Regions from separate parts of the Planococcus faecalis genome, predicted to be linked through region 2. Evidence: a T-box and tRNA genes for the amino acid it is inferred to sense, from the RefSeq annotation. Region 2 holds a T-box; the other holds one or more tRNA genes.

Evidence for each region. A T-box is a leader RNA that pairs with one kind of tRNA and senses whether it is charged. The one in region 2 lies ahead of leuS (leucine--tRNA ligase), so its partner is inferred to be a tRNA-Leu.
Region 1: it has a tRNA-Leu gene. The T-box ahead of leuS (leucine--tRNA ligase) is inferred to sense a tRNA for this amino acid. The anticodon was not compared.

What each region holds. Positions count from the first base shown of each region.
Region 1 covers NZ_CP019401.1:90,588-93,848, reverse strand. The annotation lists rRNA gene AJGP001_RS00445 (16S ribosomal RNA) at 1-1,137, opposite strand, end outside; tRNA gene AJGP001_RS00440 (tRNA-Ala) at 1,373-1,448, opposite strand; tRNA gene AJGP001_RS00435 (tRNA-Pro) at 1,455-1,531, opposite strand; tRNA gene AJGP001_RS00430 (tRNA-Arg) at 1,558-1,634, opposite strand; tRNA gene AJGP001_RS00425 (tRNA-Leu) at 1,666-1,754, opposite strand; tRNA gene AJGP001_RS00420 (tRNA-Gly) at 1,784-1,858, opposite strand; tRNA gene AJGP001_RS00415 (tRNA-Leu) at 1,864-1,948, opposite strand; tRNA gene AJGP001_RS00410 (tRNA-Lys) at 1,969-2,044, opposite strand; tRNA gene AJGP001_RS00405 (tRNA-Thr) at 2,052-2,127, opposite strand; tRNA gene AJGP001_RS00400 (tRNA-Val) at 2,140-2,215, opposite strand; rRNA gene rrf (5S ribosomal RNA) at 2,226-2,341, opposite strand; rRNA gene AJGP001_RS00390 (23S ribosomal RNA) at 2,480-3,261, opposite strand, start outside.
Region 2 covers NZ_CP019401.1:1,270,733-1,273,993, forward strand. The annotation lists gene AJGP001_RS06360 (CoA transferase subunit A) at 1-611, shown strand, start outside; gene AJGP001_RS06365 (3-oxoacid CoA-transferase subunit B) at 629-1,282, shown strand; T-box leader at 1,327-1,532, shown strand; gene leuS (leucine--tRNA ligase) at 1,575-3,261, shown strand, end outside.

The DNA of each region.
Region 1 (3,261 bases), 1.2 Mb from region 2:
GGCAACTAAGATCAAGGGTTGCGCTCGTTGCGGGACTTAACCCAACATCTCACGACACGAGCTGACGACAACCATGCACCACCTGTCACCACTGTCCCCGAAGGGAAAAGTGTATCTCTACACCGGTCAGTGGGATGTCAAGACCTGGTAAGGTTCTTCGCGTTGCTTCGAATTAAACCACATGCTCCACCGCTTGTGCGGGCCCCCGTCAATTCCTTTGAGTTTCAGCCTTGCGGCCGTACTCCCCAGGCGGAGTGCTTAATGCGTTAGCTGCAGCACTAAGGGGCGGAAACCCCCTAACACTTAGCACTCATCGTTTACGGCGTGGACTACCAGGGTATCTAATCCTGTTTGCTCCCCACGCTTTCGCGCCTCAGCGTCAGTTACAGACCAGAAAGTCGCCTTCGCCACTGGTGTTCCTCCACATCTCTACGCATTTCACCGCTACACATGGAATTCCACTTTCCTCTTCTGCACTCAAGTTCCCCAGTTTCCAATGACCCTCCACGGTTGAGCCGTGGGCTTTCACATCGGACTTAAAGAACCGCCTGCGCGCGCTTTACGCCCAATAATTCCGGACAACGCTTGCCACCTACGTATTACCGCGGCTGCTGGCACGTAGTTAGCCGTGGCTTTCTGGTGAGGTACCGTCAAGGTACCAGTAGTTACTTGGTACTTGTTCTTCCCTCACAACAGAGTTTTACGATCCGAAAACCTTCGTCACTCACGCGGCGTTGCTCCGTCAGACTTTCGTCCATTGCGGAAGATTCCCTACTGCTGCCTCCCGTAGGAGTCTGGGCCGTGTCTCAGTCCCAGTGTGGCCGATCACCCTCTCAGGTCGGCTACGCATCGTCGCCTTGGTAGGCCATTACCCCACCAACTAGCTAATGCGCCGCGGGCCCATCCTGCAGTGACAGCCGAAACCGTCTTTCCGTGCAGCCTCAGGAGAGGCCGCAAACTATTCGGTATTAGCACCGGTTTCCCGGAGTTATCCCGATCTGCAGGGCAGGTTGCCCACGTGTTACTCACCCGTCCGCCGCTAAACAATGGGAGCAAGCTCCCAAAGTTCCGCTCGACTTGCATGTATTAGGCACGCCGCCAGCGTTCGTCCTGAGCCAGGATCAAACTCTCCATTATAGAGTAGTGTTGATTGCTCAATACTGCTGGCGTATCGCCGTCCGAAGACGCACGATTCGCTTTGATCTGCGCAATGCTGATCAGTAAGTTGTCGTCACGAACACCGAGAAGGAAAACAACTTTACTCTGATTGCTATAAGGCAAGCTTCGCAAAAGCCGTTCTCGCACCGAAGTGCTCGTGACGTCTTTCGTTGACGTTTTGCTGTTCAGTTTTCAAGGTTCAAAGTTAAATAATTGGTGGAGCCTAGCGGGATCGAACCGCTGACCTCCTGCGTGCAAGGCAGGCGCTCTCCCAGCTGAGCTAAGGCCCCATTGTTTGGTCGGGAAGACAGGATTCGAACCTGCGACCCCTTGGTCCCAAACCAAGTGCTCTACCAAGCTGAGCTACTTCCCGAACTTGAGTTGCTGAGTATAAAAATATGGTGCGCCCGAGAGGACTCGAACCTCTAACCGCTTGATTCGTAGTCAAGTACTCTATCCAATTGAGCTACGGGCGCATATGATGCTATTCACTATTTCGTGAAAAGATGGTGCCGAGGACCGGAATCGAACCGGTACGGTAGTCACCTACCGCAGGATTTTAAGTCCTGTGCGTCTGCCAGTTCCGCCACCCCGGCTAAGGGTCGGTATCACGTGCAAATAAATATGGAGCGGAAGACGAGGTTCGAACTCGCGACCTCCACCTTGGCAAGGTGGCGTTCTACCACTGAACTACTTCCGCAAAAATGGTGCGGGTGAAGGGAGTCGAACCCCCACGCCCGAAGGCGCTAGATCCTAAGTCTAGTGCGTCTGCCAGTTCCGCCACACCCGCGTGGCAATATAAAATTAAAATGGTGAGCCATGAAGGATTCGAACCTTCGACCCTCTGATTAAAAGTCAGATGCTCTACCAGCTGAGCTAATGGCTCGAAAAAGTGGTGCCGGAGAAAGGAGTCGAACCCTCGACCTACTGATTACAAGTCAGTTGCTCTACCAACTGAGCTACTCCGGCAAAAGAAATAAATGGTGGAGGATGACGGGATCGAACCGCCGACCCTCTGCTTGTAAGGCAGATGCTCTCCCAGCTGAGCTAATCCTCCGATATATATTGCCCAGCGACGTCCTACTCTCACAGGGGGAAACCCCCAACTACCATCGGCGCAAAAGAGCTTAACTGCCGTGTTCGGGATGGGAACGGGTGTGGCCTCTTTGCCATCATCACTGGACTATTTGGTTTTGAAAGACAAGATTTATTATACCAGTAGTACTGGTTTTTTCAAGCTTTTTTCACAAAAACTTGGGCTTATTCTTTCAAAACTGGATAAACGACAGGTGAAACAAGCAAGTTTTTCGCATACAGTGTGTTGGTTAAGTCCTCGATCGATTAGTATTCGTCAGCTGCACGTATCGCTACGCTTCCACCTCGAACCTATCTACCTCATCGTCTTTGAGGGATCTTACTTGCTTGCGCAATGGGAAATCTCATCTTGAGGGGGGCTTCGTGCTTAGATGCTTTCAGCACTTATCCCGGCCACACATAGCTACCCAGCGATGCCCTTGGCAGAACAACTGGTACACCAGCGGTGTGTCCATCCCGGTCCTCTCGTACTAAGGACAGCTCCTCTCAAATTTCCTGCGCCCGCGACGGATAGGGACCGAACTGTCTCACGACGTTCTGAACCCAGCTCGCGTACCGCTTTAATGGGCGAACAGCCCAACCCTTGGGACCGACTACAGCCCCAGGATGCGATGAGCCGACATCGAGGTGCCAAACCTCCCCGTCGATGTGGACTCTTGGGGGAGATAAGCCTGTTATCCCCGGGGTAGCTTTTATCCGTTGAGCGATGGCCCTTCCATGCGGAACCACCGGATCACTAAGCCCGTCTTTCGACCCTGCTCGACCTGTACGTCTCGCAGTCAAGCTCCCTTCTGCCTTTACACTCTACGAATGATTTCCAACCATTCTGAGGGAACCTTTGGGCGCCTCCGTTACTCTTTAGGAGGCGACCGCCCCAGTCAAACTGCCCGCCTGACACTGTCTCCCAAGCCGATCAGGCTTGTGGGTTAGAATTTCAATACAACCAGGGTAGTATCCCACTGACGCCTCCTCCGAAGCTAGCGCTCCGGAATCTCAGGCTCCTACCTA
Region 2 (3,261 bases):
TAGTAGGCATACCTGAACAACTTATTTTAGCACTAGTTGATAAAGGGATAACCAATCTGACCGTCATTTCCAATAACTGCGGTGTAGACGAATGGGGCCTGGGACTGCTACTTAAAAACAAACAAATAAAAAAAATGATTGGTTCTTATGTGGGTGAAAACAAAGAATTCGAACGTCAAGTATTGTCGGGCGAAATCGAAGTTGAATTGACTCCGCAAGGAACACTTGCTGAAAAAATGCGCGCAGGCGGAGCCGGAATTCCAGCTTTCTTTACACCAGCTGGCGTAGGCACAACAGTTGCAGAAGGCAAAGAAATTCGTGAGTTTGACGGCAAAGAACACGTACTAGAGCACGCTTTAAGAGCTGACTTTGCTTTAGTGAGAGCACATAAAGCCGATAAGATGGGGAACTTGATTTACAACAAAACAGCACAAAACTTCAATCCGCTTGCTGCAGCAGCTGGAAAAATTACCATTGCGGAAGTAGAAGAAATCGTGGAAATCGGTGACATCAATCCGAATCACGTTCAAACGCCAAGCATTTATGTACAAGGCTTGCTTCAAGCAGACCAAGAAAAACGCATCGAACGTCTTACAACACGCACTGTTTAAGAGAGGGTGGAGAAATATTGGATAAACAATTAGTCAGAGAACGCATTGCAAAACGCGCTGAAAAAGAAATCAACGATGGCGATTACGTTAACTTAGGAATCGGTATGCCGACTTTGGTAGCGAATTTCATTTCCGATAACAAAAGTGTTGTGCTTCAATCAGAAAATGGGCTTTTAGGAATCGGCCCTTATCCGACTGAAGACAATGTAGATCCGGATTTGATCAATGCTGGAAAAGAAACCGTAACGACAATCCCAGGATCGTCTTTCTTTACCAGTGCGGAATCTTTTGCGATGATTCGCGGCGGACATATTGATGTCGCCATTCTTGGTGGAATGGAAGTAGCTGAAAATGGCGACTTAGCCAACTGGATGATTCCTGGTAAAATGATTAAAGGCATGGGCGGAGCGATGGATTTAGTGCATGGTGCCAAAAAAGTCATTGTCATTATGGATCATGTGTCAAAAGACGGGTCTGCTAAAATCAAAAAACAATGTGATTTGCCGTTAACTGGCAAAGGCGTAGTCAACAAAATCATCACAGAGCGTGCAGTGATTGAAGTAACAAAAGGTGGTTTAGTGTTGTCAGAGGTATTTGAAGGCTTTACTGTTCAAGATATCATCGATTCTACAGACGCACCGTTGAATACGGAAAACGTCAAAGTTTCTTAAGCTATTGCGAAAAAACAGCGCTTCGTCTAAAATAGAGACAATAACCAATGACAGTGAAGAGGACTAGTAGTTTGTGTATTTTTGACAGAGAGCCGGCGGTAGGTGCAAGCTGGTAAAATGCGCAAGTGAACTCGCCTTGGAGTCCGTGTATGTGAAACTAAGTAAGATACACCGTTTTCCGCGTTAAGGAATCAAGTTGAGCGAGCAATCGCTAATTTGGGTGGTACCGCGGGAAAATCCCGTCCCTTATTTTTAAGGGACGGGATTTTTTTATTTTGAGGAGGAATCGGAAATGACATTCAATCACAAACTAGTTGAGAAAAAATGGCAAAAATATTGGCAAGATAATAAGACGTTTAAAATGGTGGATGACCCATCAAAACCAAAATTTTATGCACTAGATATGTTCCCGTATCCATCAGGTGCTGGACTTCACGTAGGACATCCAGAAGGCTATACGGCGACGGACATTTTAAGTCGTGTCAAACGCATGCAAGGGTACAACGTTCTTCACCCAATGGGCTGGGACGCATTTGGTCTACCGGCAGAGCAATATGCACTGGATACTGGAAATGACCCAGCTGAATTTACAGCTAAAAACATTGAAACTTTTAAACGTCAAATTCAAGAACTTGGATTTTCATATGACTGGGATCGTGAGATTAGCACGACAGATCCGTCTTATTACAAATGGACACAATGGATTTTTATTCAACTGTATAATAAAGGACTGGCGTATGTTGACGAAGTAGCGGTTAACTGGTGCCCGGCACTCGGTACGGTTCTTGCAAATGAAGAAGTCATTGATGGCAAATCAGAACGTGGAGGTCATCCGGTTGAGCGTCGTCCAATGCGCCAATGGGTGTTGCGTATTACAAATTATGCAGATCGTCTTCTTGAAGATTTGGAAGACTTGGATTGGCCAGAAAGCTTGAAAGATATGCAACGCAACTGGATTGGTAAATCAGAAGGCGCAGAACTGGAATTTCAAGTCGCAGACACGGAACATTCTTTCCGCGCATTTACGACACGCCCGGATACGATTTTTGGTGCGACTTATGCGGTACTAGCCCCTGAACATAAATTAGTAGCTGCGATTACAACAGCAGAACAACAACAGGCTGTTGAAAAATACATTGATGACGTTAAAACGAAAAGTGATTTGGAACGTACTGATTTGGCGAAAGACAAATCAGGTGTATTCACAGGCGCTTATGCAACAAATCCAGCGAGTGGTGAGAAAATGCCGATTTGGATTGCCGATTATGTATTGGCAACTTATGGAACAGGTGCCATCATGGCGGTTCCTGCTCACGACGAGCGCGATTATGAATTTGCTCAGCAATTCGATTTGCCAATTGTGGAAGTTGTATCAGGTGGCAATATCAAAGAAGAGGCCTATGCTGGCGATGGTGAATTGATCAATTCTGATTTCCTTAATGGATTGAACAAAAAAGAAGCAATCGAAAAAGCCATTGCATGGCTAGTTGACAAGAAAGTCGGCGACAAGAAAATTACGTACCGCTTGCGTGACTGGTTGTTTAGCCGTCAACGTTACTGGGGCGAGCCGATTCCAATCATCCACTGGGAAGACGGCACGATGACACCGGTTGAAGAAAAAGATTTGCCATTGATGTTGCCGGTAACGACGGATATTAAGCCAAGTGGAACTGGCGAATCACCGCTTGCTAATATTACGGACTGGGTCAATATTGTTCATCCAGAAACAGGCATGAAAGGGCGCCGCGAAACCAACACAATGCCACAATGGGCAGGAAGCTGCTGGTATTACTTGCGCTTTATCGATCCAACGAATGACGAAATGTTGGCAGACCCAGAACTATTGAAACGCTGGTTGCCGGTCGATGTTTATATCGGCGGTGCAGAGCATGCAGTGCTTCATTTGCTGTATGCCCGTTTCTGGCATAAAGTGCTTTACGATATCGGTGTGGTTTCAACAAAAGAACCTTTCCAGAAAT